Regions from separate parts of the Bacillus capparidis genome, predicted to be linked through region 1. Evidence: riboswitches for the same ligand, from Rfam matches in the RefSeq annotation. Region 1 holds a riboswitch; each other region holds the start of a gene.

The links. A riboswitch is a leader RNA that binds a small molecule or an ion and turns the genes downstream of it on or off. The one in region 1 is predicted to bind S-adenosylmethionine.
Region 2: it holds a riboswitch for S-adenosylmethionine, as region 1 does, so the genes downstream of both, JOC74_RS12010 (M20 metallopeptidase family protein) here and JOC74_RS21815 (ATP-grasp domain-containing protein) in region 1, are expected to answer to the same signal.
Region 3: it holds a riboswitch for S-adenosylmethionine, as region 1 does, so the genes downstream of both, JOC74_RS00405 (bifunctional homocysteine S-methyltransferase/methylenetetrahydrofolate reductase) here and JOC74_RS21815 (ATP-grasp domain-containing protein) in region 1, are expected to answer to the same signal.

Annotation. Positions count from the first base shown of each region.
Region 1 is NZ_JAFDST010000008.1:48,366-59,291, reverse strand. Features, by position in the region: gene murI (glutamate racemase) at 1-468, opposite strand, end outside; gene JOC74_RS21815 (ATP-grasp domain-containing protein) at 682-1,647, opposite strand; SAM riboswitch class I at 1,754-1,859, opposite strand; gene JOC74_RS21810 (DUF421 domain-containing protein) at 2,159-2,833, opposite strand; gene JOC74_RS21805 (NAD(P)/FAD-dependent oxidoreductase) at 2,971-4,086, shown strand; gene JOC74_RS21800 (aldo/keto reductase) at 4,124-4,954, shown strand; gene JOC74_RS21795 (M15 family metallopeptidase) at 5,001-5,873, opposite strand; gene JOC74_RS21790 (Cof-type HAD-IIB family hydrolase) at 6,030-6,803, opposite strand; gene allD (ureidoglycolate dehydrogenase) at 6,895-7,908, opposite strand; gene JOC74_RS21780 (DUF3139 domain-containing protein) at 8,160-8,480, opposite strand; gene JOC74_RS21775 (YczO family protein) at 8,647-8,802, shown strand; gene JOC74_RS21770 (DinB family protein) at 8,924-9,376, opposite strand; gene JOC74_RS21765 (3-hydroxyacyl-ACP dehydratase FabZ family protein) at 9,540-9,929, opposite strand; gene JOC74_RS21760 (lamin tail domain-containing metallophosphoesterase family protein) at 10,053-10,926, opposite strand, start outside.
Region 2 is NZ_JAFDST010000002.1:970,997-981,922, forward strand. Features, by position in the region: gene JOC74_RS11970 (2,3-butanediol dehydrogenase) at 1-725, shown strand, start outside; partial or broken gene JOC74_RS11975 (class I SAM-dependent methyltransferase) at 843-1,284, shown strand; partial or broken gene JOC74_RS11980 (ABC transporter ATP-binding protein) at 2,042-3,046, opposite strand; gene JOC74_RS11985 (ABC transporter ATP-binding protein) at 3,040-4,056, opposite strand; gene JOC74_RS11990 (ABC transporter permease) at 4,070-4,918, opposite strand; gene JOC74_RS11995 (ABC transporter permease) at 4,941-5,885, opposite strand; gene JOC74_RS12000 (hypothetical protein) at 5,955-6,248, opposite strand; gene JOC74_RS12005 (ABC transporter substrate-binding protein) at 6,133-7,542, opposite strand; gene JOC74_RS12010 (M20 metallopeptidase family protein) at 7,555-8,751, opposite strand; SAM riboswitch class I at 8,864-8,967, opposite strand; SAM riboswitch class I at 9,159-9,262, shown strand; partial or broken gene JOC74_RS12015 (PLP-dependent transferase) at 9,338-9,906, shown strand; partial or broken gene JOC74_RS12020 (SAM-dependent methyltransferase) at 9,978-10,152, shown strand; gene cidR (cidABC operon transcriptional activator CidR) at 10,318-10,926, shown strand, end outside.
Region 3 is NZ_JAFDST010000001.1:79,233-90,158, forward strand. Features, by position in the region: gene metH (methionine synthase) at 1-2,912, opposite strand, end outside; gene JOC74_RS00405 (bifunctional homocysteine S-methyltransferase/methylenetetrahydrofolate reductase) at 2,893-4,734, opposite strand; SAM riboswitch class I at 4,811-4,930, opposite strand; gene JOC74_RS00410 (YajQ family cyclic di-GMP-binding protein) at 5,000-5,491, opposite strand; gene JOC74_RS00415 (CvfB family protein) at 5,606-6,463, shown strand; gene JOC74_RS00420 (DegV family protein) at 6,688-7,542, opposite strand; gene JOC74_RS00425 (YitT family protein) at 7,682-8,521, shown strand; gene JOC74_RS00430 (BsuPI-related putative proteinase inhibitor) at 8,537-8,992, shown strand; gene JOC74_RS00435 (DUF3813 domain-containing protein) at 9,042-9,239, opposite strand; gene JOC74_RS00440 (hypothetical protein) at 9,243-9,380, opposite strand; gene JOC74_RS00445 (Cof-type HAD-IIB family hydrolase) at 9,473-10,282, opposite strand; gene JOC74_RS00450 (alpha/beta fold hydrolase) at 10,427-10,926, shown strand, end outside.

The sequences.
Region 1 (10,926 bases):
GCTCTCAAAGTTTAATCGCTCACATAACTCAACTAACTCCGGCAGCGGCAGGGAATCTACAAGACGCTGATCATCGATTCGAGATACCAGCTGTGTATATTTTGATTGCTTCAGTGTTAGCGGAGTAGCAAAAACGAGTACTCTTTTTCCGGCAGATCGGCTTATTTCCAAAGCAGGTTTAACCGCCGGCTCCATGCCGATAATCGGAAAATCATATGTGTTTCTTAATTCAGAAACTGCGATACTCGTTGCTGTATTACACGCGATAACAAGAGCTTTTACCTCTTCCTCTCGGATCGTTTCTACAGATTGTTTCACATATTCTTTTACGTCTGCCTTTGATTTAGTCCCATATGGAACATGAAGGGTATCGGCAAAAAAAACAAAATCCTCCCTAGGAAGCTGCTTCATTGCCTCGTGAAGCACTGTAATTCCGCCAATTCCCGAATCAAAAAAAGCTATTTTCATATTGTATTCACCTTGTATTTAAAAATTGTTTTTTGAAATTGATATAAATTATTATACATGATATCAAGCAAGGCGAACATCGTACGTTATAAATTGGAAATCCTTCGTTAAAAAGTTCGGAAAGTTGTTGGACTTAAATAGAGAATGAGAGTTAAGGTCTCGTAGAGTAAACTGCTTCTTAGGATAGAAAATAAACCGCCGGAAATTGGCGGTTTATTTTGATAATGCATAAGGGTGATAAAAATATGGTATTTCCAATTCTCTTTTTAAATAGTTTGCCAGCTCCAGCATTCCGTAAACATTTGCCGCTTTTTCAGCATCGGCATTGTAGTTCGTGTTTGTATTAATATCATAGGTATATAGATTCCCATCCTTGTCTTTAATAAATTCGATACCTGCTACAAGGATTTGCTGCTGCTGCAGGAAGTTTTCATATTTTTCAATAATCGTTTCATGAAAATTAGCAAGGATTTGAAAACTCGGTTTCGAAACCGCTTCTCCATCTGCCGGGCAGATTTGATCGCCAATCTGGCAAGCATCGGCCGGGCAAAGCTCAAATCCTCCAGACGTATCAACCTTTACAGCATATAAGAATTTCCCGCCGATAAATTCGCACCTTATAATTGACTGATCAGGGGATTCAATATACTCCTGAACGAGAGTAATTCCATCAATCGGCTCTTCAAAACCTGAACTATAAACATAGTCTTCTAAAGCCTCAATCGAATGAAAAAGCTGGACGCCCAATCCTTTCCCCGCACGATTATGCTTTGTAATAAAAGATGTCTTGTTTAAATATTTCGCCGCTTTAATAATCTCTTCTTTCCCGGCAGCGGCTATTGTCTCAGGGGTACGGATTCCATCTCGACTTAATGCGGCGTATTGAGCCGCTTTGCTTAATTCAAGTTTTAAAGCCATGCTCCCGTTTATAACCTTCCTATCATGCGCTTCAAGCCAATCGAGTACTGTTGCAGTGAATTCAGGCGCAAATCGGTTGCCTCTCGTATGGGAAGACGCGCTCATTCGGCTGTAAAAAACGCCTTCAGGGGGCTCTTCTGTCAAGTCAATTGAGCCTTCATTTAAATTCCACACTTCATATGGAAGCTTCAGTTCGTCCAAACGCTTTGTTAAATGTAACGTCCATTCATCATTTTCATGAATCACGTAAATTTTGCCCATACTGATCCCTCCATGATTTTTCTTTTCCCCTCATTAAAAAAACAAACAGCCTCTTCTTTAAACTGCATAAGAAGAGGCTGTGAATATCTAAATATTCAATTACCTATTCTTATCACTCAAGCTATTGCTTGCAGGAATTAGCACAGTACTTATCATGTAAGTCCGCTGCCGAAGCTTCACAGGGCCAGTCCCTCCGCTTCTCAAGATAAGAAGAATTCATATTTAACTGATAGGGTTAGTAACATTAAGATACCATGATACTTTCATGAAATCAACACAGAATTAATTTTTATCCCTTATCGAATAATAAAGTAAAACTTCAATCAGTGGTTCTAGTGAAGGTGCCCGCACAAGACGCCTGAGTAATTAGCCTTCTTACATTCATCCCCACTGATTGTGAGTTGAAGCCAATCCTAGCTTTTATGGGCAGTTATCCCCGCCTAGGATTGTACGTTTTCACTCATAACCTTGAGATGGGGGTCTTACTGCCCGTTAATGCGAGATAATGCCTCTAACTGCGCTGAATATGAAGCCCTCTGATTTCATGCCACTCTGAGTAAAGAACCTCTTTGTAATCATGAATATTTTCAGCTTCCAATTGTTTTTTCAGCCAATCCTCATCAAATCCAGCCTCCGTTAAATTGTTTTTGACTAACTCACCATCAAGGATTAATGTGATCGGCAAAGAAACTGGTTTATATTTGATATCAAAATCCTGTTTTGTCAGCGGAGAATTGGGATGCTTCGGCAATACACTAACTGAACCGTCCGTTTCTAAGAGCGCGTACTCAACTTCCGTTATTGAAAAATATCCTTTTTCACGGACTAACGTCTGAAGCTGGTTGATATCCAATTTATTTATTTTTAAAGCCTGGTAATCAATTTTCCCCTTACCGATAACTATCGCTGGCTGTCCTTCCAACAGCCCCCTTAGCCCTTTAAACTTTTGCGATAAAAGTTCTATTATATAAATTAAAATTCCCCATACGGCTACTGCAAATAATATTTCCCAGACACTCACATTTTCATCAAAAATCGCATTTCCAACCATTTCTCCAAGTATTAGTGCTGATATAAAATCAAACGGTGTGATTTGTGCAAACTGGGTTTTTCCTAATATCTTCGTCACAAGAAATAAAGCAAAAAATCCAATAATAAGTTCAGTGGTTATATGTAGATAATCCATAATACACCCCCTAAAATATGTCTTTCATCATTGTTAACAAGTAAGTAACAGTTTAAACGGATTTAATTTATTTGAACTGGATGGCTTAAGATATGTATGATGGTAATGTAAATGGAAAAATGAAAAGGATGTTTTCGGTGAACAAATGTATTGTTATAGGAGCGGGAGTGCTTGGCTCTGTTACCGCTTATAAATTAGCCAAATCCGGTGCAGAAGTTACTGTGATCGACCGCAAGGATAAAGGCCAAGCTACTGACGCAGCTGCAGGTATCGTATGCCCCTGGCTGTCACAGCGGCGCAACAAAGCATGGTATCAATTGGCGAAAGGAGGCGCAAAGTATTACCCCAGCTTAATTGCTGAATTAGAAGCTGACGGAGAAACAGATACAGGCTATGCAAAAGTTGGTGCGCTAAGCATTCATACGGATGAAAAGAAATTATCCGAAATGATAAAACGTGCTGAAAAACGACGAGAGGATGCGCCTGAAATTGGCGGCATCACTCTGCTTTCTTCCGATGAAGCAAAAGCTAAGTTTCCTCCGTTAGCTGACGGTTACGGAGCAGTTTATGTGAGTGGGGCTGCCAGAGTCGATGGACGTCGTCTGAGAAATGCTCTAAACTTGGCTTCAAAAAAGCGGGGAGTCCATTTTATCAATGGTGAGGCATCACTGTATATTGGACATGACAATAAGGCTGGCGTCCGGGTTGACAATGAGATAATAAAAGCAGATAAAATCATCGTTACTGCCGGCGCTTGGGCAGAGAAACTTCTAAGGCCGCTTGGAGTCAATTTTTTGGTTTCTTCGCAAAAAGCACAGATCGTCCACCTTGAATCCCCGAATGCAAAAACAGAAAATTGGCCTGTCGTTATGCCTCCAAATGACCAATACCTGCTTTCCTTCGAAAATGGCAGAATTATTGCCGGAGCTACCCATGAGAATGATGTCGGCTTCGATCACAGAGTAACAGCCGGCGGGCTGCGGGAGATTTTTGATAAGGCACTAGCAGTGGCACCAGGTCTGGACGATAGCACGCTTGTTGAAACCAGAGTCGGCTTTCGCCCATTCACACCAGGATTTTTGCCTGTCATCGGCAATTTGCCAAACTTCCCAAATGTTTTGGCTGCAAACGGCTTAGGTGCTTCTGGACTTACGATGGGACCGTACATAGGATCACAGCTTGCAAAGCTTGCATTGAACGAACCGACTGATATTGACCTTTCTCCTTACGATTTGGCCGGCGCCATCGGGTAAGCAGAAATGATTCGAAACAAAAGAAGGAGTGGTACCAATGGACGTACTTTTAAATAATGGCGTAAAAATGCCCCAGCTTGGTTTAGGGGTTTATAAAGCAGAAGAAGGAACAGAAGTGATTCGTGCAGTAAAAAAAGCACTTGAAGTCGGGTACCGGTCGATTGATACAGCCGCAGTCTATAAAAATGAAGCAGGTGTCGGTCAAGCGATTAAGGAGTCTGGTCTCCCGCGTGAGGAACTTTTTATCACTACCAAGGTGTGGAATAGTGATCAAGGATATGAGCAAACATTACAAGCTTTTGAAACAAGTTTAAATAAGCTGCAGCTTGATTATATTGACCTGTATCTCATTCATTGGCCGATGCCGAAGAGCGACAAGTACATAGAAACGTACCGTGCCTTAGAAAAGCTTTATGAGGATGGGCGGATCCGTGCGATCGGAATCTCCAATTTTAAAATCCCCCATTTGGAACGCGTATTAAAGGAATGCAGCATAAAACCCGCTGTCAATCAAGTGGAATGCCATCCATTCTTCAGCCAAAATGAATTGAAATCATTTTGCAGGGAACATGATATCTTCATTGAAGCGTGGAGCCCGATTATGAGAGGAGGAGAGTTGCTCAACCACCCAGTCATTCAATCTCTCTGCGAAAAGCACAAGAAATCTCCTGCACAAATTATTATTCGCTGGCATATTCAAAACGATGTAATTGTCATTCCAAAATCGGTCACTCCATCGAGAATCGAAGAGAACTTTAACGTGTTTGATTTTTCTCTCGATGATGAGGATTTAGCACATATTGATGAGTTAGATAAAAACGAACGACAATACCGTGATCCTGATGAGATGCATTTAACTGAAATATAATGTCTTATCACAGTCAATCCCCCGGGATCCTTCCCGGGGGTTTGTGTTAGAATTTACGTTTGTCTCCATAGAATTCTTCTAATGTCTGACCGCTTGCAGCTACTTCTTCAGCAACTTTTTCCCCTACGTAGCGCAGGTGCCATGGTTCGTAGATAATACCGGTGACATCTTCTTTTCCTTTAGGATAGCGGATGATAAACCCATATTGAGATGCATGTTCAGCAACCCACTTTCCTTCCGGTGTATCACCAAAGCTTTGATCTAGGCCATATCCTTCAGCGGGACTTGAAATATCCATGGCCAGCCCGGTTTGATGGTCACTTTGGCCAGGTATGGCGACGGAATCCTTCGCTTTTTTCTCGCCGTCTTTTTGAATCGCATTGTTTAAAATTTCTTCTTGTCGCTTATACGAACGATAGCCTGAAACAGCGAAAAGATCATGTCCATTTTCTTTAGCGGCTTTAAACAGCTGCTCTAAAGCGCCGGCAGCTTCCTTCCTCATATATCTCTTTTCAATATCCTCAGCAAATGAAAATTTCACATTGGGCTTAACGAGATCTTTCGGTTCATAATCTGAAGGAAGCACATTTTTTTGATTGACCATCGCTTCAACATTCTCCGGATTTTGAATCGTCGCAACTTCTGATTCCTGTCTCTCGCCTGTTTCTGGTTTATTTGTTTCTGTATTTGTTTCTGGATCTTGATTGCCGCCTTCTTTATTGTGATCCTTATGCTCTGTTTTATTTTGATCCTTGTTCTCTTCCCCTTGCGACGATTGGTCAGCAGAGGACGAATCCTTTGCTTTTGGCTCTGCTGCCTCCTGTTTTTCTCCGTCCTTTGTATTCTCATCAGCTGAATTGCCGCAAGCCCCGAGAATAAACAATGCTCCCAGAGAAAAAATGGTCAGCCATACCTTCATTTTAGTCACTCCTGATTTTTGTTCTTTATTCCCAATATTATTCTATCACTCAAGATGGGATTGGTAAAATGATGAGAAATTTCAGCTTTTCCCCGTATGAAATGAAAGTTATGGTCATTTATTCAAATAAAAAAAGAGCGCTTGGCCCTTTTTAAATTAAACAGATGATCGCTTTGGATTCAACACCCAATGTCTGATGGCTTTAGCTACTCCATCTTCCACGTTAGTATCTGTGACCCAATCGGCTGTTTCCTTCACGATGTCTTGTGCATTTCCCATAGCTACACCGATTCCTGCTTCTGATATCATGGCAATATCATTTAAGCTGTCTCCCATAGCAATTACGTTATCCATTGTAAGCCCAAGGCGTTCAGTAACCTTTACTAACGCAGCGGCTTTATTAATCCCGACTGCATTTACTTCAATATTTGTCGGGCTGGAATTTGATATTTCCAATCCAGTATTTTTTCTAAGCTCTTCTAATACTTTTTCGCGAATTTCGTCATCTTCAATATCAAAACCGAACTTGAGCCATTCGTGTTTCGTAACGTCTTCGGGGATCTCATCTCTCCATACCTTATCTACACTCGCGGCCCAAAAACTCGTATTATGGGTATTTCTTAAATTGAGCATTTGCTCGATATGATCACAGCCTAGCAGCTGGCGCTCAACGAGAACAAAATCCGAATCCCAGATTTCACTTCCGTTCGTTGTAATCACATAAGATGAAAGTTTAAGCGGCTCAACTAGCTTTTTGCAAGTCATAATTGTACGCCCAGTACTAATGACCACATGAATCCCCTGTTTTATTGCCTCGGAAATTGCTTGCTTGTTTCCTTCCGAAATGTCATTTTCATGATTTAAAAGAGTCCCATCCATATCCAATGCAATCAGCTTTAGATCTTTTTCGTTTCCTTTGCTATCTGGCACGTAAAAATTACCTCGCTTATTTTTATTTTGATCCACTTCATATTCTAATACAAGAATGTGTCCCGGGCAAAGGAGTTAGAAGACCCATTTCTTACTTTTGAATAAGATATTGATAAACAGAATCTGTTACAGGAATCCCTTCTTTGCGCCGTGTATTTTCCCGAATCTGTTCAGGTTCTCCCGGGACCATAACTTTATCGAAGCCAGCAGCAGGCGTTATATCATGCAGCTCATTAATCATTTGATCCATATTGGTTAAAAAGCCGGTTACATCGGTAAACACCTTCGGATTGATCGCACAGAAAAAATGCCCCAGATGACGTTTTTTGTTGTAATCGCCATACATAGCCGTGATATGCGGGCCAAATGCAGAGCCGGTTAAAATACCAGACAAAATATCTACGACCATCGCTAAGCCGTAACCTTTTGGTCCTGCAAATGGAAGCAGGGCGGAAACGTTGTCCGCATCTGTTGTCGGCCTTCCGTTTTCATCAACTCCCCAATCGGCTGGGATTGAATGACCTGCTTCACGGGCGTGCAATACTTTTCCAAAAGCTACATTGCTTGTTGCCATATCAAGAATGACGGGCTTATTTTCTTTTGCCGGAAAACCGAAAGCGATTGGATTTGTTCCGAAGTAAGGCTTGGCACCGCCAAATGGCACGACAATTTTGTCCGTATGAGTCATCGCCATACCAATCATATTTTTATCGGCCGCCTGCTGTACAAAATAAGATAACGCTCCACAATGGCTGCTGTTGATGGCCGCCACCATACCGATCCCGTTCTTCTCTGCAAGCTGGATTGCGTATTCCATTGCTTCTTTTGAAATAACATGCCCCATCCCATCGTTACCGTCAAAAATAGCTGAGCAAGGACCTGTTTCTTTAACGGAAAATTGAGGATCGGGATTTAATCCCCCATTCGTTAAACGCTTTACGTAATGCTCCGTACGCAATACGCCATGGGAGCTTACCCCTCTAAGATCAGCATGAACCAAGACATCTGCCACAACCTCGGCATGTTCTTCATTAAGGCCTGCCTCCGTTAATTTTTTGACGACTAATTCTGTTAATTCTTCAAGTGAAACAGTAGTTTCTATCATTTTATTACATCCTTTCATTCTATTAATTAAGTAAATGTAATCCTATTCATCGGGGTTTGTTTCCGCTTTCATTTCAGCTGTTAATTTTTTTCTTTTTTCTCCTCCCTCCCCACAAACTGATTTAGTAAATCGTTTTAGTTCATTATAATCTATATGAAAGCGTTTCACAAATAAATGTTCTATTTACTTTTCTATGATTCTATAAATTTTCATCATCGATTCTCTTAAGACAAAAAGTCGGAAGTCTTACATTATAATACTGGTTCTTTTGCTTTACTTATATCTTCATTTCCGTCATAGACAATTTTACCATCTACTTGTTTATAGAAGTGATGAATGTTGGGAGTATCTTTATAGACCACTCTGACCAATACTCCATAATCTCCACCTTTCGAATTTAATCCTTTAACCTCTTTAATCTCCTCTTTTTTCTTATTTGGATGGTTGATTAAATATTGTTCAGTTTTATCTGCGATTTCATTTGCTTTCGTTTCATAAAAGTGTTTTACAGAATAAATTCCGGCGACAATAATAGCGACTACAACAATTATAGAAATAAACATCTTTTTCATTTGAACCATTCCTCCACTAAAAATCCCAGATATTTCTTAAGTTTTAGTGTAATCCAATAACAAGTGATTGTTAACTACTATTTATTTTCAGTTTACATATACCGGATGCTATATAAGTTTTTTTCTTTCATAATAGGGGAATAAAATAACAAGGGGTGAATCGAAAATGGGAGAAAAAAAGACAGAAAAAGAAAAACTGGCGGAGAATGTGAAAAATGACAACCATGTTGATCCAATTCCAGATGAAGAGGTAAAAGAAAATATGAAAGATGAAAAGAAAAAGCATAAAACAAAGGATCGATCTATCACGAAGCGAAAATAAACTTATTTCGTTTCAATATGGACCTGAGAGAACCATTAATAAATATTACCACTGTCCTTTTTTCAAAGGACATTTTTTAAAGAAAAATAAAGAGATAGCCTAAAGCTACCTCCTAAATTCTTTAGCGGAAAAACGGCACATCTTTTACACCAACCATGCGGGCATACATGAAAAGTTGGCCTTTATGGTGAATTTCGTGATCATACATCGCAGTAAGATATCTCTTTTTCGGTCCCTGGAGCTTCGGGTGCGACGAACTATTTTCAGCTTCTAATTCCGTGTCGGTAAACATCTCGTATGTAGCCTTCGTTTTTTCAGTAAAATCCTTTACAGCTTTTCGTACGTCTGCCATCGTCTCACATTTAGGTATGTCCGGTACAGAAAGTTTTTCCGTCTTGACCATAGAAACGAATACATCATTCCATCCTGCAACGTGCAAGGCAAGCTCGCCAAGCGACATGGCATCGGCCCACGGTTTAAAATCAATATGTTCGTCGTCGATTAATTCTAGCAATTCTTCCAGAACATTGCGGTGCTGGAGCCAATCTTTCATCATTTGCTCTGCTTTGCTCAAATTAATTCCTCCTTATATGGTTTTTCCACTTCTTCTAAGTCTAACAACATTATTATGAATCAACAGCCGTCATTTAGCACATTCGAAAGAAGCGAGAAAATATGAGGTGAATCCAGGGATTCAATCTCCGCTGTTTGTTAGATAAACCAATCGGGCTTTTACATTAATGCGAAATATATATTCCGATATCTGCTTTCGCTATCTTATTGCCATTAACCGATGCTGTCCCCGTGCCAAACAGAAATCCTTTTTTAAACCTGATGACCTCAAAAAATAAGTCGAGTCTGTCTCCAGCATGAACATCACCTTCCCGGCTAGCGTTTTTAATAGAAGATAACAAACCAAGGCTGTTTTCATTATTTTCAGCTGCTGCATATGCACTGAGCTGTGCCAGAGCTTCAATGATCAGTCCAAATGGCATCGTTCCGTTTTGTGAAATGAGAAACCAATCATTATTGGAAATGTATTTATACCCAAGTGCGCTTTTTCCAGGCACTACCTCTACTACCCGATCAATGAATAGAAAAGGATATTGATGCGGAAGTTTGTTCATTTTCGCCTCCGTTTTTCCATTAGTATATCATTTCGTCTTAGGCTAAAGCATTTTAATAGGGGATGTGACTCTGCTTGCATGGAAAAAAAGCAGCAGGTTATTCCCTACTGCCCTTGGATGATGTTATGAAACTTGCTTTCTTTTACGATAACTTAAAATAGCCGCACCAAAAATAATCAAGATCATTCCGAACAAGAGGAATTGATAATTTGCAGTAGCCGTGCTTGGAAGGGATGATGTATCACTGCCACCCTCTCCATTATTTCCGCCATTGTCATTGCCGTCTAAAGGATCTGGAGTATTTCCTCCACCGCTATTGCCATCTGATGGATCTGGATTGTTTCCATCATTATTACTGCCATCTGATGGATTTGGAGTATTTCCGCTATTGTTACTGCCGTCTGATGGATCCGGGTTATTCCCTCCATCGTTTCCATCGTCTGGATCAGGGTTATTATTTTTTCCTTTTGTAAATGTCCAGATGTCTGATGTTGCTTCTCCTGTGTAGTCATCTTCTGCTGTTGCGTACCAATAGTATCCAGCGCCTTCTTTCAGCCCTGTCCACTCCATTTCTGCGACTTCACCGCTTTTCACATTTTCTACTTTTCCGATTTCAGAATCAGTGAACACATTAACGGCAAAGTAATCAGTAGCGACGCGTTTTTCTTTCGGCGTAAGATCAAGATCGATCGTAAATTCGTCCTTTCCTGGATAAATTTCCCGGTCATAGTAATTGTACTTGTCTTTATACGGTGAATATGTATTAACAATGATGCGATTATTATCCTGATCAAAGTGAAGCAGCCTAATATAGCCTTCTCCGCCTTCAGGTCCTGCCTGGTAGTCCGCCAGAATTTGATAAACCTTCCGATCAGGCGTGCCATCTTGATTATCATCAATTTCATCAACGAGCATCTGGCTCTCATGATAATGTCCGCTTAATACAGCTACGACATTTTCATTTGGCAGCACGACTTCGTTATATAGCTTTTCACCA
Region 2 (10,926 bases), on a different contig from region 1:
CATACAACCTTGATGAACAAATGGGCTTCCTTGGATTAGCCGGCGGCGGCGGAGGCTTCTCAGAATATGTTTCTGTTGATGAAGAATTGGTATTTAAGCTGCCTGGTGAGCTTTCTTATGAACAAGGGGCACTCGTTGAACCGTCAGCCGTTGCTCTTTATGCCGTTCGTTCAAGCAAATTGAAAGCAGGTGACAAAGCGGCTGTCTTTGGGTGCGGACCGATCGGACTGTTAGTCATTGAAGCGTTGAAAGCAGCTGGTGCTTCTGACATTTATGCGGTTGAACTTTCTTCAGAACGGCAGCAAAAAGCTGAAGAGCTCGGAGCAATCATTATTGATCCATCAAAAGTTAGGGATACAGTTGAAGAAATAACCAAACTGACAAACGGCGGGGTTGACGTGTCTTTTGAGGTAACTGGTGTCCCTGTTGTCCTGCGTCAAGCGATTCAATCAACCAATATTTCCGGTGAAACCGTGATCGTAAGCATATGGGAAAAAGGGGCTGAGATCCTTCCAAACGATATTGTGATCAAAGAACGCACTGTAAAAGGAATTATTGGTTACCGTAACGTCTTTCCTGAAGTCCTTTCATTGATGAAAAAAGGCTTTTTCTCAGCCGATAAACTCGTAACGAAAAAAATCGATTTAGACGACCTGATTGAAGAAGGATTTAATGCCCTTGTGAAAGAAAAAAACCAAGTGAAAATTTTGGTTCAACCTGAATAGGAGCGGCATAGAATGCTGGAACCATTTATATAACAATGTTATCACGAGATACGGGGACCTCCTGAAAAGCAGGACAGCTAAATCCCATGAACTGCAAAAAAGAACGGAGGTACTCGAATGATAAACGATTCTAATTTTATACATTTCATGAAACATGCTGATCATCAATTTTCCGGATGGGATTTTTCCTTTCTTTCTGAAACCGGCCGTATGAGTAGCAGCTTGCTTTCTTGGTCTTACGGAAGCATGGCGATTTCACTTATTCACCGTGCTCACTCGATGTTGGATATGGGGACTGGCGGCGGAGAGTTCCTATCCTTGCTGGGACCTTTTACCGGATCTGTCATTGCGACTGAAGCCTACAAGCCTAATGTCCCTGTTTGCTAAAAAGATGCTCGAACCTATGGGAATAAACGTGGTCAGCATTGACGGGGATACAGATCTTCCCTTCCAAGACTCTCAATTCGACTTAATTCTGAATCGGCATGAATCTTACTCTATAAAAGAAGTTCGAAGGATTCTTTCTGATAATGGCACCTTTCTTACCCAGCAGGTTGGATAGTTATGGTAATATTGCAAGACAATGGTTACAAGGTTATATCTGGACCTACGTCACAACAAAGCAATATGATTTAGCTGCCAGATTGATTTTTAATTCGTTAATTAAAGCCGGTTTTAAAGTTAGTGCATCAACTATTGCAATCGAGTTGGGTTACTATGGATGGCAATGTCGGAATGAGTGGTAAAGCATAACCTGTAATGGGGGAGGAAGAATGTCTTTTAAACTAATAAGTGAGATCATCTTATTATTAACACTATTGGGTTTATTCGCATCGCATGGACGTTCAAAGGTGAAAAAAATTATGAAGATGACGTATATAATTATTCCAGGTACATTATTTATTTGCTTGTAGCTGAAGTTGCTATATATGTCATATTTCAGCTAGTGTAAAGCTGGCCAAATCAGTCTGCTTTTATCTTTCAAGTTTTCATTCCTTTGGATAATGAATAAAAAGAACAAGCGACGAATTAGATTGGATCATGACGATTGAAAAAACACCGTCAGGAAGAGATTTTTAAAAGTCCTTTACTGTATAAAACGTTCTATTTGTTTTTTGTTTGGGCGGCAGCACTACAGACTGATCAGAAAGCAAAAAACGCTTTCTGTCATTCTGTACGTGTCGCTTCGGCACTAAATGGCCCGATAACCACGGACTGTACGGCTTGCGCCTACATTCCGTAGGTTCCTGTTCCATTTGCCTTCGGCCGTACCGAACGAGCCGAAAACCGTAAAAGCAAAAGACAAAGGAATTTTATCATAACGTAATCCTCGCTTTCTCTTCCGCACCAACAGGGAAGAAGCAAGCTACTTCCTGTCCAGGCACCCCGCGTTCCTCCAGGACGGGGATGTTCGTCTTACAGAATTCCGTCGCTTTCGGGCAACGGGGATGGAATACGCAGCCTGTTGGCGGATTGGCAGGGGAAGGCAGTTCGCCTTTCAATACGATGCGTTCCCGTGCCCGTTCCTTGTCGGGATCTGGCAAAGGCACAGCGGATAGCAATGCATTGGTATAAGGATGCTGCGCATGTGTCTGGAATGTTTCACGATTGGATTTTTCCATCACTTTGCCAAGGTACATGACGGCGACGCGGTCGGCAATATGATTGATGACGGATAGATCGTGCGCAATGAATACATAGGTCAGATCCAATTACTTCTGAAGATCCTGAAATAAGTTGATCACTTGGGCTTGGACAGATACATCCAGTGCACTGACAGGCTCGTCACAGACAATCAGCTTTGGTTCCAGGGCAAGGGCGCGGGCGATTCCGATCCGTTGACGCTGACCGCCGGAGAATTCATGCGGCAGCCGGTTATAATGGTCATCGGGATTCAATCCGACAAGCTCCATCAGCTCTTTTACCCGGGATTCCAGATTTTTTGTCTTTTTGTATGCCTTCAAAGGAGCAGCAATGCTTTCACTCACTTTCATGCGCGGATTCAGACTTGTATACGGATCCTGGAAAACCATTTGCATATTGCGGCGCAGCTCGTAAAGTTCCTTGGAAGATGCATCTGTATACGGCTTTCCGTTGAAAAGGAGATCGCCGGAAGTAGGCTTATGCAATCCGACGATGCTTCTGGCAAGTGTACTTTTCCCACAGCCGGATTCCCCAACAATCCCTAAAGTTTCTCCTTTATGGACGGTCAAATCGATACCATTCAAAGCCTTCACATGATCAGTCGTTTTCTGCAATACACCATTCTTGATCGGGAAATGGACGTGTAAATCCTTGATTTCCAATAATGCGGTCAAGATAGCAGCACTCCTTTCTGCTCTGCCACAGCTTGTTTTTCTTCATCGAATTGTGCCTTGCTGAGCACACAAGCAGCCCAGTGGCCGGTGCCGCGTTCAGTAAGCGCAGGATCGGTTTGAAGACAAGCGTCTCGTGCAAATGGGCAGCGGGGATGGAAATTGCAGCCATTGGGCGGATGTATCAGATTAGGCGGATTCCCCTCGATATGCAGCAACCGTTCGGAACCAGCTGCATCCAGTCTTGGAATCGAGCGCAGCAGCGACCATGTATACGGCATGGCCGTGTCATAAAAAATATTTGCTGTACTGCCGGACTCGACGATTTTGCCTGCATACATGACGAGGATTCGATCTGACAGATTTGCCACCACTCCGAGGTCATGGGTAATCATGATGATGGCTGTACCATATTTCTTTTGTATCTTTTTCAATAGTTCAATGATCTGTGTCTGTATCGTTACATCCAAAGCTGTTGTCGGCTCGTCCGCGATGAGCAGCTTCGGCCTGGCAGCAAGCGCAATGGCAATCAGGACACGCTGACGCATCCCGCCGGAGAATTGATGCGGGTAATTCTGCAACTGGCGTTCCGGATCTGGAATGCCGACATCTTCCAGCAGCTCGATCGCTTTTTGGCGAGCTTCTTTTTTGGGAAGCTTTTGATGGGTCTGGATGGCTTCCATCAGCTGTCTGCCGATTTTGAAAACAGGATTAAGGCTGGACATCGGATCCTGGAAAATCATTGCGATTTCTTTCCCGCGCAGATTGCGCAGGCGCTTTTTATCCATTGTCAGGATGTTTTCTCCTTCGAAGAGGATTTCTCCTTTTGGATAGGTTGCTGGCGGTTCCGGGTTCAGCTTTGTCAGTGAATGAGCAAGGACGCTTTTTCCGCTGCCCGATTCCCCGACAATGCCGATGGTCTGCCCAGCTTCCAGTCGGAAGGATACACCATCAACCGCTTTGACGAGGCCGGCTGGTGTATCCAGGTGGACATGCAGATCCTTTACTTCTAGCATAATGTAACCTCCTCTAGGCAGCTGGTGCTGTTTGTTTTGGTTTGCGTTTCCGCTTTTTCTTGATGCTATGCGGATCGAAAGCATCCCGAAGTCCATCGCCAAGTATGTTCAGCGATAAGACGGTGATGACGATTGCGATACCAGGGAAAATCGAGAACCAGGGAGAGATCGTAATATAAATCTGTGATTCCTGCAGCATATTTCCCCAAGTCGGCGTGGATGGATTGACACCGACACCGAGAAAGCTGAGTGCAGCTTCTGCGAGTATTGCTTTGGCAAAAATGAATGTACTTTGCACAATGATAGGGGAGAGTACATTCGGCAATATATATTTGAATAAAATGACGATATTGCTAGTCCCTGTTGTCCGGGCTGCTTCAATGTATTGCGCATTATTGATTTGCAGTACGGCGGAGCGGACCACGCGCGACATGACTGGGAAGAAAGCAATCGTAAGGGCGATGACGATATTCGTGATGCTTCCGCCGAGTGCCGCTACAAGTGCCAATGCCAAAAGCAGGGCAGGAAAAGCGAGAAAGCCGTCCACAATCCGCATCAGGATAAAATCGGTTTTACAGAAATAGCCGGATACAAGACCGATCAATGTACCGATGACTGTCGCAATGATGGCTACAATGACGCCGACAGCTAAAGACACACGGGCAGCGACGATGACACGGGCGAAAATGTCACGACCGAAATCATCGGTGCCGAACCAATGAGCGCCAGACGGTGCCAGCAGTCGCTGGTTGGCATCCATCGCCGTAGGGGAGACTGGCAGCCACCAATTGGCAGTAATGGTTGCCAGGGCAATCAATAGGAATATAGTCAATGCAATAATGTTCCTTTTCTTGGACATCATCGTTTATGTACCTCCTTTGGCTTTAGTCATAGCGGATCCTTGGATCAAGGAATGCATACAAGAGATCGACGACGAGGTTGACGAAGACGTAGATGGCAGCGATGAACAGTACCACGCCTTGAATCACCGGATAATCCCGTCGGTGAATCGAGTCGATCAGCAGCTGTCCGATTCCTGGGATGGTGAACAGCGTTTCGATGATGACCGTCCCGCCAAGCAGCCCTGCGACAGTGGCGCCAAGGACAGTCGTTGTCGGAATGAGCGCATTGGCGAACACATGCTTCATCAATACATCACGTTCACGGACACCTTTTGCTCGTGCCGTTTTTGTATAATCCTGATTCACGGAATCAAGCATGCTGTCCCTGAGCATCCTTGCGATGATACCAATCTCTACAAGCGCCAGTACAAAAGCAGGCAGAAGCAAGTGATAAAGCCAGGGTCCAAAACCCTCGGCAAGCGGCATATAACCGGCAACCGGGAATATCGGGAATGTCACCCCAAATGCCAGCACGAGCAAGATGGCAAGCCAGAATTCCGGTACCGACACACCGAGCAGGGATGCGTTTGTGAATAATGGATCCAGAATCGTTTTACGTAAAGAAACAATCAGGATCGCAATCGGAATGGAGATGATCAAAATAAAGAGCAGGGACAAGATCATCAAACTGAAAGTCGGACCAAAATTGGCAAAAATCAGTTCCGTGACCGGCTGGGCTGAATAGACACTTGTTCCTAGGTCACCAGTGATGACTTGTTTGAGCCAGTCGAAAAATTGAATATATAGGGGCTCATTCAGGCCAAGCTGTTCTTCCAGCTGTGCAACGGCTTCAGGGGATGCATCTTCACCAAGGATGATGAAGGCTGGATTGCCAGGTGTCAGGTGAACGAGCAGGAATACGATGATACTGACCACGAGCATGACGGGTATGACAGACAGGAGCCTGCGGATTGTATAGTGAAGCACAAGAATCACTCCTTTATTTAGAAATGGAAGAAAACCGCCAGCGGTAACGCAGGCGATTTCCTCGGGGCATTACTTGGATTTCCATGTATTCCAGAAGCGCGGACCATACCAATCTTCATAATCCTGCAGCTTGGAAGTGCGTGCATCCAAAGTGGAAAGGTTGCTTACTTTTTCAAACGGAAGCTCATCGTAGATTGTCTTATTCAGCTCAGCCAGTATTTCTTTTTGGGCAGCTTCATCTTCTGCTTCACCCCACTGTGTGACAAGCTCCTGCCGGGCGTTCGCTGTTATACCAGCCGCTGCTGTTGGAATCCTGACTGACCATTCCGGCTTGGTTTGGCGAGAAGAACGGAGACCAGCCAACTACGACCATATCCCAGTTAGCAGCAACGCTCCATTTTTCCAGGTAGGTTGCCCATTCATAGGACTCAAGCTCGACATTGAAGCCTGCTGCTTCCAGCTGCTGTTCTGCAATTTCGGCGATTTTCTTATACTCTGCATGGTCATTCGAGAAGATGATTTTCACCGGCTGCCCATCATAAGAGCTGACCTCCAGCAGCTTTTTCGCCTCATCTGGATCATAAGCTTCGAAATTATCGATGTTTTGATCCAAGTAAAGAGCTGTTTGATCGGGCGTGAACAGGGCTCCATCCAGATTATAGAATTCACTATTACCATAAGTAGCCTTGGCGATGGCCTCTTTATCAAGCGCTGCGTGAAGTGCTTCACGGACTTTTATATCGTCAAATGGCGCTTCGGATTTATCCGGGGTGATGACGGAATATCCATTGCTTGAGATAGCTGGTTCGACATTAGGTGTGGTATCGACTACATCATACAAATCAAGTGGGATGGACTGTACATAATCATATAGATCTGTCTTCAATCCATTGAGCATTACTTGTGGGTCTTTCACGATCTTGAAATGAATCGTATCCAGATAAGCTGTCTTTTTACCAGTCAGACCGCCCCAGTCTTCCTCTTCGCGAGATTGATAATCTTCGAATCTGGAAAGGACGATTTCGTTGCCGCGCTTCCAGGAATCGAATTTGAATGGACCTGTACCGATCAGCTGTTCATTTTTCAGCGGCTGTTCACCCGCAGCTTCCGCGATATCGGCAGGAATGATGACAGCAGATGCTTTCGGAGCAGCCAGATCGGTTAGCAAAGCGGTATATGGGTCTTTCAGCGTAATGACCAATGTCAAGTCATCTTTTGCTTCGACAGAATTCACATGTGTTGCTGTGATCTTACCGACGGAAGAGACCTTAAGCCAGCGCTCGATCGATGCTTTGGCATCCTCGGCAGTTACGTCCTGGCCGTTGTGGAATTTCAGTCCATCACGAAGGGTGATGGTGTATGTTTTCTTGTCATCGCTGACGGTATAGTCGTCAGCTAGTAAAGGACGAGCCTGGTAATCCTTATCCAGGGCGAACAAACCTTCATAGATATGCCAGCCGATTTTTCTCGCAACACTTTCGCCGGAATACATCCAATCCAGTGTGTCGGGATCCGCCGTCATGGCAACATTCAAGTCGCCGCCTTCAACAGGTTCTCCGCCGCTTGTACCGGAGCTGCTGCTGGAATTGCCGGAGCAGCCGAATAAGGCGATGGTGGCCGCTAAGCCGAATAGTATGAGTGCAAATTTCTTCTTCAAGACATTTCCTCCTTAGCTTCCCAATAACGAGAATACGATTTTCGTGAATGCTTTCTCCGTGATGAGCAATGCCCGCTCATCGATGTCGAATTTCGGATGATGATGCGGATAGTGTGTGGCTGTATCCTCATTGCGGGAGCCGACTTTAAAAAAGCTGCCGGGTTTTTCCTGCAAGTAATAAGCGAAATCCTCTGCTCCCATCCCAGTTTCAAGTTCTATTACCTGTTCTTCACCGAATTGTTCAGAGAATAGCTGCTGCAAAAGAGCAGTTTCCTCTGGATGGTTATAAAGCGCAGGATAGCCGTGCAGGTAATCGATGGAATAAGTCGCACCGAAACCGCTCGTGATTCCGGAAACGATGGCTTCTATTTGCTGTCTGACCTGCTTGCGGATGTCGGCATTGAACGTCCGCACTGTGCCTTCCAATTTGGCGGTATCCGGTATGACATTGAATGCGTTACCGGACTGGAATACACCCAGTGTCACCACCGCAGATTCCAGTGGGCTGACTCTTCGGCTGACAATCTTCTGCAAAGCACTTACGATATCACTGCCGATGACGATTGGATCGACAGCCTCTTGTGGTGCTGCGCCATGACCACCTTTTCCTTGGATGGTGATCGCAAATTTATCCACTGCGGCCATTTTGAATCCTTCACCGACACCGATCTTCCCGACAGGGGCAGCAGAGTTAAGATGAGCGCCATAGACATAATCGACACCGTCAAGTGCGCCATCTTCAATCATTGCCTTGGCACCGCCGGGCGGTACTTCCTCAGCAGGCTGGAACAGGAAGACAACTATGCCTTTCAGGCTGTCTTTATGCTTGATCAATGCTTTGGCAGTCCCCAGCAAAGCAGCAGTATGGCCGTCATGTCCGCAAGCGTGCATCACGCCAGGTATTTTGGATCGATAGGCTGTTTCTTTCTCATCCACTATCGGCAGGGCATCGAAATCAGCTCTGAGGGCAATCGTAGGTCCTGCCTCTTTCCCTGACAGCGATGCGACGATGCCATACCCGCCGATATCTGTCTGGATATCTTCGTAGCCGAAGCTGCGCAGCTTATCGGCGATGAAACGGGCGGTTTTCGTCTCCTGAAAACTTAATTCAGGATGCTGATGCAGATATCGCCGCCATTTGACGACTTCTGCGAAATCATTTTCCAATTCTGTATGTACCTCCGCAAGTGTCTGCTTCATGGTCTCCATCATGTAGCCTCCTGTATGTAATAATCTTGATATTTACTATGGAATTAGTCGGATTTTGCCTTTAAAAAAGACCCCTTCCGAATAGAAGAGGGCCTTTTTTAAGCTTCTGCTCTTCTTATCTTCGGTGACAAACACCTGGAATTAGCACAGTACTGCGGCTTGCAGCCTGTTGCTTTGGCTTCGCAGGGCCATTCCCTTTACCAATCTGGATAAGAAATATTAGTTGTAAGGATAGACCGAAAAGTTCTGGGTGTCAATCCTATTTTTTAACTTAGAGTGCCATCAGAAACTGCTGTAGCTAAAAAATTCAACAGAAATAATTGTACTTGATAGAAAACTTTAAAAAATGACTTGACCGGATTTTCCTGTATGTAACATATCTTTAATATAAAAAATAAATAATAATTTTCTTATCAAGAGAGACGGAGGGACTTGGCCCTATGATGTCTCAGCAACCAGTCTGTCAAGACACGGTGCTAATTCCAAAAGGTATCCGCCTTAAAGATAAGAAGCTGATTTGGTTATGACTGAACCTTCTTCCTTTTTGGGGAGAAGGGTCTTTTTTTATAGAAGGGTGAGAAACAATATAGGAAGTAGCTTGGAGACGACATTTGTACAGATAGGTAATCGAAGTGATGGAGTGACAGGGGCTGTCAATCCGCCGGTTTATCTTTCCACCGCCTATGTACATAGCGGAATAGGGGAATAACCGGTTATGATTATTCCAGGACGAAGAACCCGACTTGATCTGTTCTGGAGGATGGGTTCGCAAAGCTTGAAAAGGGCGATCAGGCATTTACCTGCAGCTCGGGCATGGCAGCAATCCAACTTGTATTATCACTTTTCCGATCTGGCGACTCACTGCTTGTGCCGGAGGATATATACGGAGGAACTTATCGACTGTTCGATTTCTTTTTAGAATCATTCGGAGTGACGCCGATTTACGCTCTATTTCGGACTGTGGAAGAAACAGCAGCGATGATAACGGATGGACAAAAGCGATCTTCCTGGAGACACCGACAAACCCGCTGATGCAGGAAATCGACATTGCAGCGTATGCGCAGTTGGCGAGAGCACACAAGCTATTGTTGATTGTCCGACAATACATTCCTGACACCATATTTCCAGCAGCCAATTACACAAGGGGCAGATCTGGCTGAGATGTCGCATGCCGCCATGCCGGAGGATGAGCGGAGAAAACGCGGTATCACAGATGGTCTTTTGCTGAAGAATTTCCTGTTCAAAGATTTTATGATATTGGAGCGATAGTCTATTATTTAAAAGCTATCCCATGGCAAATACCTGATTTTACGATAGAAAAATACAAGGATCCAAATGATTCAAACGGAAGGATACTTTGTAAAACAGCACCGTTTCATCATTCAATCAATCGCGATTTAAGGAAACAGGGTCTCAAAGTATGAGACCCTGTTTTCGTATAGGGGCTGGCGAACATTCTTTAAATTTTATTTGCAATAATATGCTACACTACAAATAGTCTTATTTTTTCATAATAACGATTGGTACTTTATTGTATAAATTTCCGTTTGCAAGCAGGTGAAAGTATTGGATATCAAACAGCTACAGTATTTTATCGAAGTTGCCCGTTTAAATAGCTTTACCCGCGCAGCTGACCATTTGTTTGTCACGCAGCCGGCCATTAGCAAAATGATTAAAAATTTAGAGGAAGAGCTCGGAGTTGTCCTTTTCAATCGTTCGCGGAAAAAATTAACTTTGACTGATGCCGGACGTGTTCTATATGAGCAGGCAAAAATCATTGATAAAGCCTTTCATCAATTGGAGACAGAGCTGGAAAATATTTCTCATTTAAAAAAAGGCCATATTCGAATTGGCTTGCCTCCGCTCATTAATTCTTTGTTTTTCTCAACAATTATGGGGCAATTCCATAAAGAATATCCCGGTATCACCTTCGAGTTAGTTGAAGACGGTTCAAAAAAAATTGAAGAGAATATTATAGACGACAAGCTTGATTTCGGTGTGATTGTTCTTCCGACAAATCAGGAATTATTTGATTGCCATCCTTTCATGAAGGAAGAGTTAATGCTGATCGTCGATTCGGAACATCGATTGGCGGATAAAACGAAAATTCCGATGGCTGAACTTGAGCATGAAAACTTTGTCTTTTTTAATAAAGACTTTGCGCTACGAGATCGA
Region 3 (10,926 bases), on a different contig from region 1:
TCGAGGATATGAAGATCATTCCCTTCACTATATGCTGGAAAGAATTGATAGACAACTTCAGGATCAAACCATTTTTTCTCTTTCCCCTCCTGCAGAAGCTCATCAATGATTTCTTTTAGCTGCATCGCTTTTGGATCTCTCTCAGCCAAAAGCCTCTTCACTTTTCCTTTTAATCCTAAGTGATGGCCGATCAGCATTTGTTCATTGACATACGGAACGATACTGGCAAGGTCGATGTTTTTTAAATAATGCCGTTTGCAATCTTCCGGAACAAAGACAGGAGCTTCAGATATAACGGCTCTCTTCTCAAGAAGCTTCACTGCTGTTTCTGATTGTTTTTTCTCTTGAACGGTTTCTGCCGGCGTTTCCTGCTGGCGTTTCTCCTCGATAAATCGGTCTAAGTCTGTTCGGAGATCATTGGCCAAGGCCAGTCCGTCCATCGCATCCTTTGCATAAAGAACTGGTCCAGTATAAGCAGGAGAGATTTTCATTTTCGTAAATTTCCTTGATAAGGCTGCACCTCCTACCATAATCGGCAGAGAAATATCAGCCTCATGGAGATCCTGTGCCGTAATGACCATTTGCTGGGCGGATTTGACAAGCAGCCCGGATAGCCCGATGATATCGGGATTTTCTTTGCGGACAGCTGCGATTAAATCTTGCGGAGTCACCTTAATGCCAAGATCTACAACCTTATAGCCGTTATTGCTTAGGATGATATCTACTAGGTTTTTGCCAATGTCATGAACATCGCCTTTGACGGTCGCAAGAATAATCTTGCCCTTTCCGCTCTCGTCTTTTTTCTCCATGTAGTTTTCCAAAAAAGAGACAGACGCTTTCATCACTTCAGCTGATTGCAGAACCTCGGCGACGATCAATTCATTATTGTTAAAGAGACGCCCAACCTCTGCCATGCCGGTCATCAAAGGTCCATTGATAATTTCAAGAGGAGTGCTGTATTTTGTTAACGCCTCCTCCAAATCCGGGATCAGCCCTTCTTTTGTCCCTTCAATGACGTATTCGGCCAAACGATCCTCAAGAGATAGTGACTGCTTTGGCTTTTTGTCAGCCTTCTTTTTGCCTCGATAAAACTCTGTGAAAGTGGCAAGGGTTTTGTCATCCGTCTGGAACAATAGCTTTTCCGCCATTTCAACCTCTTCTTTTGGTATGGAGGCAAATCGTTCAAGCTTTTCGGTATTAACAATGGCATAGTCAAGTCCCGCTTGCGTACAGTGGTACAAATAAACCGCGTTTAAGATTTCTCTTCCTACTGGCGGAAGACCGAATGAGACGTTGCTGACGCCAAGAATAGTCAAGCAATCGGGAAGCTTTTCTTTAATTAAACGAATGCCATTGACGGTTTCACTCGCAGAGCCGATGTACTGCTCATCTCCAGTTCCGACCGGGAAGACGAGCGGATCAAAAATAATGTCAGTGGACGGAATGCCGTATTTTTTTGTGAGCAGTTCATGCGAGCGAATCGCGATTTCCAGCTTCTTCTCAGCTGTGACGGCCATGCCTTCCTCATCTATCGTCCCTACAACAAGAGCTCCACCATATTTTTTGACTAGTGGCAATACCTCTTCAAACCGTTCTTCACCGTCTTCTAAGTTAATAGAATTAATAATTGCTTTTCCTTGCGTATATTTCAAGGCTACCTCAATCACAGCTTCATCTGTTGAATCAATGACAAAAGGAGCTTTAACTTTTTTCATCGCTTCTTTTATAAAGTTTTCCATATCCTCAGCTTCATCACGGTCGGGATCTGCCAAGCAGACATCCACGACATGGGCACCGTTTTTAATTTGCGCTCTTGCGATTTCTGAAGCTTCTTCAAACTTTTGTTCAGAAATGAGTCGCTTGAATTTTCTGGAGCCGATGACATTTGTCCGTTCTCCTACAAAGAGAGGGCGCATGCTTTCTTCGTAAAACAGTCCATCAATTCCGGAAACCGAATGAGGAAGCTTGTCTTTCGGGATCTCTCTAGGAGGAATAGCGGAAACTGCTTCGCGCAGCGCCTCGATATGTGCCGGCGTCGTTCCGCAGCAGCCGCCGATAATATTCAGCCAGCCTTGCTCGGCAAAGGCTTTAATTTTCTTCGCAAGAGAGGAAGGGGATTCATGATAATGCCCTTCTTCATCAGGCAGTCCGGCATTCGGATAACAGCTGACGTAGGATGACGAAAAGGAAGAAAGCGTCCGGAGATGATCGGTCATAAACTCCGGTCCCGTTGCACAATTTAATCCGACACTGATCGGCTTCATGTGCTGAAGGGAAATGTAGAATGCTTCAATATCTTGTCCTGCCAGAGTGGTACCCATCGGTTCTATCGTGCCGGATACCATTAAAGGCAATTGCTTGCCTGTATTCGCAAAGGCTTCCTGAATACCGATAAACCCAGCTTTCACATTCAGCATGTCCTGGCTTGTTTCCAGCAAAAGAAGGTCAGAGCCGCCGATTATCAAGCCTCTTGCTTGCTCTTCATAGTTGGCAACCAACTCGTCAAACGTTGTACCCCCGGTAACTGACAGTGTTTTAGTCGTAGGGCCCATAGCACCTACAACAAAACGAGGCCAGTCGGCAGTTGAGAATTTCTGTACAGCTTCTTTTGCCGACTCAGCTGCTTTTACGTTAATATCAAATGCTAAATGTCCGAGCTCATATTCATCTAATACAAGCTTCGTTGCCCCGAATGTATTTGTTTCAATCAAGTCAGCGCCAGCTGCTAAATAATCTTCATGAATAGACCTGATAACGTGGGGCGCAGTGATTGTTAAATATTCATTACAGCCCTCGTATTCTTCTCCGCCAAAATCATCTGGAGAAAGGTTGGCATCTTGAATCATTGTACCCATGGCACCGTCTAGAATGAGAATTCTCTTTTTTAGCTGATCATTGATGGTCGTGGACATGATGTATCTCCTTTTTCTTCTGGTGTATATAAGTCGTTAATTCTGACGTTAGATCGCTCCGTAAAAAGGGAGTAATTAAATAGATTCCGTTAAATAACTCACATGCTGTATCTAAAAGGGATTTTGCAATAGAAAGTCCTTCCTCTGCCTGTTTTTGCTTATCTTCTCCGGCAAACGCCATGGCCTCTCTGATTTCGTCGGAAAGTTTAATCCCCGGGATCTCATTATGAATAAATTCAGCATTTCTGCTGCTGGTCAGCGGCATGATGCCAATGTAAATCGGCGTTGTCAAATGCTTCGTTTCTTCATAGATTTTGTATAGCTGCTCTTCGGAATAAACGGGCTGTGAAATAAAATAATCAGCTCCGCATTCAATTTTTTTCTCCAATCGTTTAACTGCTTTATCAATATGGCGGACATTCGGATTAAACGCACCTGCAACAGAAAAGTTTGTCTTTTTCCCTAAAGGCTTACCCGAATAGGATACTCCCTCATTAAATTGCTTAATCAGTCTTATTAAATCAAAGGAAGTCAGATCATATACCGAGGTCGCTCCTGGAAAATCACCTATTTTTGATGGGTCTCCTGTGATGGCCAGGATGTCTTGAAGACCTAACGTATCAAGACCCATTAAATGGGACTGAAGTCCGATCAAATTTCTGTCTCGGCAAGTGATATGAACTAGCGATCTCATGTCAAGCTTCTGCTTTAATAGCGCCCCGCAGGCAACATTGCTGATTCTCGGAGTCGCTAGCGAGTTATCAGCCAACGTAAGTGCATCAATTCCGGCGGCTTGAAGCTCAGAAGCCGCATGCAGAAATTTTTCAAAATTAAGTTTTTTAGGAGGGTCAAGTTCCACGATAATTGTCCGCTTTTGCTTTGCAAGTTCGTCCAAGGAAGGCTCCTCGCGGATATCCTGAACATGGACGGGATCCGTTTTTTTGACCTTGACGCTTTTTTCGGTAACTGGATGCAATTGCTTGACGGCTTCTGACATTGCTTTGATGTGTGCAGGAGTCGTACCGCAGCAGCCGCCGATAATTCGCGCTCCTTGATTTCGAAATTTTAGCGCACTTTCGCCGAAATAATCCGTATCTGTTTCATAGACCAAGCGTCCTTCCTCTAATGCCGGTAAGCTGCTATTCGGATAAACAGCCAGATATGAATGCTTTGGCAGTGGGACCTCCTCAAGGGATTGAATCATGTGATAAGGTCCGAGACTGCAGTTCATACCCACTGAATCGGCTCCTAAACCTTCCAGTGAAGCAAGGGCATCGGCTAATGATGTACCGTCTTGAAGAACACCTTGTTCATGCATGCTCACATTGACAATGATCGGAAGGTCCGTTTCCTTTCTGGCGATCTTTAATACTTCCTGTGCTTCTTCCAGGTCGTAATACGTTTCTAATAGTAACCCATCAGGCTCTTCGTGAAGCAGAAGGTAGAGCTGTTCACGAAAGCTTCGTTTGATTTCTTCGAGCGTATGGGCACTTTTATTAAAAGTGCGGATACCGCCGATAGTACCGAGCACATATGCTTGCTCTGCAGCTGCCTTTGCGAGCTGAACAGCAGCTGCATTGATTTTTTTAATATCGTCTTCTAGACCATATCTGGATAGCTTTATATGATTTGCTCCGTACGTATTTGTTTGAATAATATCAGCTCCGGCATTAACATACGCTTGGTGAACGCCGCGAACTGCTTCAGGCTGAGAAATGTTTAATTCTTCGAAACACCGGTCAATTCCATAAGAATAAAGAAGTGTTCCCATCGCACCATCGGCGATTAAAATTTTCTTTTGCAAATCTTCGATCAGTCCCATAATTTCCTCCTCAAGTACGAACTATAAATAAAAAAAGTCTTCTGTTTGAAGAAGACTTTTGTTCGTTTCCGCTGTCTCCTTATCTTTCAAGCAAGTACGCTTGCTGGATTTAGCACCTTGGTCATGAATGAATTGAATCATTGCACCGGTTGCTGAAGCTTCACAGGGCCAGTCCCTCCGCTTCTCATGATAAGTTGTATGAATGATATGAAAAATAATAGTATTTTCAATTTACATGAAGTGAACGAAATAATCAACTAGTAATTTATCGGTAATTAATAAATTGGACATCAATAGGTAGGTCTGCTCCCTTGATTAAAGAGATAATTTGCTGAAGATCGTCTTTGTTTTTACCTATGACGCGGAGCTGATCGCCTTGAATCTGGGATTTTACTTTGATTCCGGAATTTTTAATCAGGTTATTAATTTTTTTCGCTTGCTCGCTGTCGATCCCTTGAACAAGTTTTCCACGTTGCCTGACCGTGCCCCCTGCGGCTTTTTCGCTTTTCGAATATTGAATATTTTTGGTCGGCACATTCTGCTTGATCAGCTTGTTCACCAATACATCCTTCAGCTGATCCATTTTAAATTCATCATCTGAAACCAACACTAGCTCGTCCTTTTCAAGTGTAATGTCACTTTTGCTTCCTTTAAAATCATATCGGTTGGCTACTTCCTTCATCGCATTTCCGATTGCATTTTGGACATCAGGTAAGTTTACCTTTGATACGATATCAAATGAACTCTCTTTTGCCATTTTCGGCCTCCTCGTCATTTATCTTATGAATTGATTATAGTAGAATAAAGTACAAACTTCCAACGTAGCTGGAGATAATATAAGATGATACAGGAAACAGAAAGGAAGAAACAAATGAAACCCGGTTTAAAGGTTACTTTAGAAATAGAGAAAAAAGCAGATTACGGATATTTTTTGACTGATGGAGAATCGACTATCCTGCTTCATAACAGCGAGATCATAGAGGATATTTCCGATCGTGAAGAGGTACTTGTGTATCTTTATGTTGATCATGAGGAACGATTGGCTGCAACAATGAAAATGCCGAAAATAACGGAAGAGGTTTACGATTGGGTCGAGGTTGTCGACGTAGTTTCAGGCAGAGGAGTCTATGTCGATGTCGGCCTGTCAAAGGATGCGTTAGTAGCGACAGAGCATTTGCCGCCTTTTGAAAGCATTTGGCCAAAAGCAGGCGATAAGCTGTATTGCATGATGAAAGTAACAAAATATGGACGCATGTTCGCAAAGCCTGCTCCTGAAGATGTCATAAAGGAGCTGTTTCAACCAGCTGATCAAAGCCTGATGAATAAAGAATTAACGGGCACGGTTTATCGATTAATCGCTTCAGGATCTTTTGTCATTTCTGAAGAGGGAATCAGGGGATTTATCCATCCATCCCAACGCAAGGAAGAGCCAAGGCTTGGCGAACAGCTTAAGGCGCGTGTGATTGCGATTAAGGACGATAGCTCTGTCAACTTATCTCTGCTGCCGAGGAAACAGGATTCGATGAGCACTGATGCAGAACAAATCATTTCCTATTTGAGAACGAGAAATGGAGCTATGCCTTTTTCAGATAAAAGTGACCCGGAAGATATCAAAGAACGATTTCAGATGAGCAAAGGTGCTTTCAAACGTGCGTTAGGTCATTTGATGAAGCAGGGTAAAGTGCGTCAAGAGGGAAGCTGGACTTACGAAATAACAAAAGAAAAATAATAAGAAGAATACAGGCTGGATGCTAAGTTTCTTCGTCTTTTTCTAGAAAAAACTGCAGCGCTAATAACCTGGAGAGATCGCACAAATTAAAATCTAAAGAAACGACAAAAGTACATCAAAGTAAACATGAAAGAGATAATTTTATATCTCAACTAAAAAAGCCGGCTCATTAATCTAAGCCGGCTTCTTCTATTTCACATGTAAGGCAGAAGAAGACTTTCTGTCTATTCTTTTCCTGCAAAAAATATGGCAAGCGTACCGGGACCTGAGTGGGCTCCGATTGCGGCACCAATCATACTAATGACGATCTCTTTAGGTTGAAAAGCTTCTTCGATCAGCTCTTTCACCTCATTTGCCAGCTCAATGTCGTCGCCGTGGCTGATTCCGATTCTTTGTTCGCTTAAATTTACGCCTCTTGCTTCTATCAGTTCAATCATGCGTTTTACTAATTTTTTTCGTCCCCTGATTTTTTCTAACGGAACAAGCTTTCCATCCTTCATGTGCAAAAGTGGCTTAATGCTAAGCAGGCCACCGACAAAGGCTGAAGTTTTGCTTATACGTCCGCCTCTTGCTAAATAGGTTAAATCGTCAACTGTAAAAATATATTGAAGACTTTCACAATAGTTCTTTACAGACTCTTCAACTTCCTGTATTGTATTTCCGGTGCTAATAAGCTCCTGAGCATACATAACGGCTAATCCACAGCCTAATGAGGCGCCTTTTGAGTCAATAATCTTCAGATCGAAATCAGGATATTCTTCTAAGACTTCATTTTTCATCATAACCGCCGTGTCGTATGTACCAGAGAGTCCGGAAGAAAATGCGATATATATTGAGGGTTCCGCGGTTTTCGCGAGTTCTGTAAAGGTTTCCTTCAGAAAATTTGGAGATGCCTGAGAGGTTTTGGGGGATTTTCCGTTTCTCATCGCTTCGTAAATCTCGCCAGGCCGAATTGTGATTAAATCGTCATATTCATTTTCATCAAGGTTGACTCTTAATGGAATAAATGTAATGTTATTTTCATCATAGTAACTTTTTGGCAGATCAGCTCCGCTGTCAGCAAGCAGTCGAATCGTCATGTGAATGGATCCCTTCTTTCTATAACATAAATGAGCATTCATTCATTGTAACTATATCACACTTTTTTACTTTTCGTATTCAAACCTATGTAAGAAGGGTAAACCTAACATATAGGAATAATTTTTTTGGAGGAAACAAATGAAAGAGGAAATAAAAAAATTCGTCATCGTATGTATAGGAGCACTATTAAACGCAATTGGACTTAACCTTTTTTTAATCCCTGCTAATGTGTATGCGAGCGGCTTTACAGGTGTGGCCCAGCTGTTGTCAGGAGTACTTGACGCACACTCGCCGATATATATATCAACCGGGATCCTGCTCTTTCTATTAAATATCCCCGTCGGTATATTAGGTTGGCTGAAAGTAGGGAAATCATTCACTCTCAATAGTATTTTGAGTGTTGCGCTTACTTCAGTATTTTTGACGATTCTTCCTGAGACGAGATTTTCCGAAGATATTTTGTTAAATGCCGTATTCGGAGGAGTGATTTCCGCGATTGGGATTGGAATGACCTTGAAATACGGAGCCTCAACAGGAGGTCTTGATATCGTGGCGATGATTCTTGCCAAATGGAAGGACAAGCCCGTTGGAACCTATTTCTTTATCCTAAATGCAATCATTATTTTGATGGCTGGTGCATTAAATGGGGCAGAAAAAGCATTATATACATTAGTCACGCTTTACGTAACGACACGGGTAATCGATTCTATCCATACAAGACATGAAAAGCTGACCGTCATGATCGTCACAAAAAAAGCAGATTTGCTTACAAAAGCAATTTATAGCCGTATGAAGCGTGGAATTACGAACGTACCTGCAAAAGGGGCATTTACAAACGAAGAAAAAGATATGATGATAATAGTAATCACAAGATACGAGCTCTATTATTTGGAGAAAATAATTAACGAGATCGATCCTGAAGCTTTCACTAACATCGTTCAAACGACAGGGGTATTGGGACTGTTTAACAAGGATTAATCAGGGGGTCATGCGATGAAATGGTTTGCTGTACTAGTCTTTTCAATGTTACTGCTTGGAGCTTGTGATCAAAAGGAAACTCCCCAATCTGACAAGGAGGTATCAGGTGAAGTGGAACAAAATGATCTGGCATTGTCGATTGAAGCAGTACCGAAAAACGGTGAAGTAGAATTTATTATGGCTCTAAAGAATAACAGGAATGAGGATGTTGAATTTACATTTAACACCGGGCAGCGATTTGAGCTTGTCGTGTACGATGAAAAAGGAGAACAGAAATACCGGTATTCCAAGGACAAAATGTTCACACAAGCATTTCAATCGATCGTTTTAAAACCAAGCGAGGTTTATGAGTTTACCGATGTATGGAAAACAGAAAATTTAGAGCCTGGTGAGTACAAGGCTACAGTTACGTTTTTAGGGAAATCAGAATCTGTGAATACATTGAAGGCAAGTACAAGCTTCAGCTCTTAGGGGAAACCCCTTTTCCTAATAAATAGGAAAAGGGGTTTTTTGTCTTGGGTTACGATAACCTATCCAGATGGTTTTGCATCTTGCGCAGCTGAGCCCTTTCAGCGTCTGTCGAATTGGCAAATGCAGAAGAAACGGCATTTTTTGCTGCAGAAATCGCATGTGTCAGATCACCAGAGGTTTTTCCTGAAGCTGTTTGGTCGGCATGAAGAACAAAATCTTTTGCCTGATCAAATAATTCATTTCGCACGATTTAAGTCCCCCTAATTGTGGATTCTTGATCTCGAATGGATTCCTCCAAAGTTGAACGGTAGGGAAACCTTGCATCATGAAGGCTTACAGCATCTTTACCTTGCTGAACAAAACGCTTTGATTTGTTGCGTTTACCCATCAATATTGCCCCCAAAAAAACGTATTGGCGAGCCTGTCGCCAATACTAGTATGTCTTTGGATAATCAGAATTAGTAATGGGAAAAAATAATATTACGAAAAGAAATCTTTTAAAAATTCGGCAATGCCATTTTCTTCATTTGTCTTAGTGATGTGATTGGCTGTCTCTTTTATCAGAGGAATAGCATTTCCCATAGCAACACCATGGCCTGCAAATTGTATCATCTCTGTGTCATTGTCTTCGTCGCCGAAAGCGATGATGCGATCTTTAGGAATTCCGTAATATTTGCTGATTTTCTCAAGACCTACTGCCTTATTGATTCCTTTTTTAATGATTTCAATGACATGAAAAGGTGCAGCCCATCTACGATGATCGACGACCTCTGCGTGTACATCCGATAAATAACTTCTGATCCTTGGGACATCCTCTTCTTTCGCATGAATTAATATGCTTGTGACATCCTCGCCAAGAGTGGATCTCAAATCGCCTACCGTTACTTTCGGATCACCCATGCTGAACACATCGATCAACTGTTCATCATGATAATGGAAGTACACATCGTCAATGATTTCAGCTAAAATATTATGTACGTGATATTTTTCAGAAATTTCAATAATATCTTTCACTGCATTCAAATCAAGTGAGGTATGAAATCTCCCCCACGATTTGTCTTGCGGATGATGGACAAATGCACCGTTAAAATTAACGATTGGACTGTCAAGCTTGAGCTGTTCATAATAAATCGCAGATGAACGATAAGGTCTTCCTGTTGAAATGCAAACTTGATGTCCTTCTGATTTTAAACGCTGAACAATTTCAATTGATTCGTTCGAAATGGTTTTATCATCTTTCAATAATGTGCCATCCAAATCTAAAGCGATTAAATACGGTTTAGTGTTCATAAAAGCTCCTTTGTCGTGGAAATGTAAGCAATCGTCAGCTGCCCCAGTCATATTATCTCCTACTATAGTTTATCTTTTTCCCATATTTATTGTCTACATGTTAGACTTATGTAAATGGATATGCGTAAAGGAGTTGAAATAAACATGGTCACTATCGAAAAAGAAAACATTTCAACGATTTCATTGCTTCATATTTATAGAAATGATTTGCGTCAAAACAAAGCGCCGCTTGTTATTTTCGTCCACGGATTCACAAGCTTTAAGGAAATGAATCTTTCCTTAGCATATATGCTGGCTGAAAAAGGGGTGCGTGTTGTTCTTCCTGACGCACTTTACCATGGCGAAAGAGGAGAAAATCTTTCTAAAAATGAATTAAATCTCCGCTTTCCGTCCATTGTTGTTAACGAGATTAAAGAGCTTGAAATGATTAAGGAACATTTTGAGCAGAGAGACTTAATTGACAGCGGCAAAATCGGAGTCGGAGGTACATCGATGGGCGGGATTACGACTCTGGCAGCCCTTACACAATACAAATGGATTAAAGCTGCGGTCAGCTTGATGGGCAGCCCGAGTTTACATAGTTTTTTAAAGCTGCAGGTGGAATCGATGAGAGCCAGCGGTTTTTTGCTTCCGATCCCCGATAC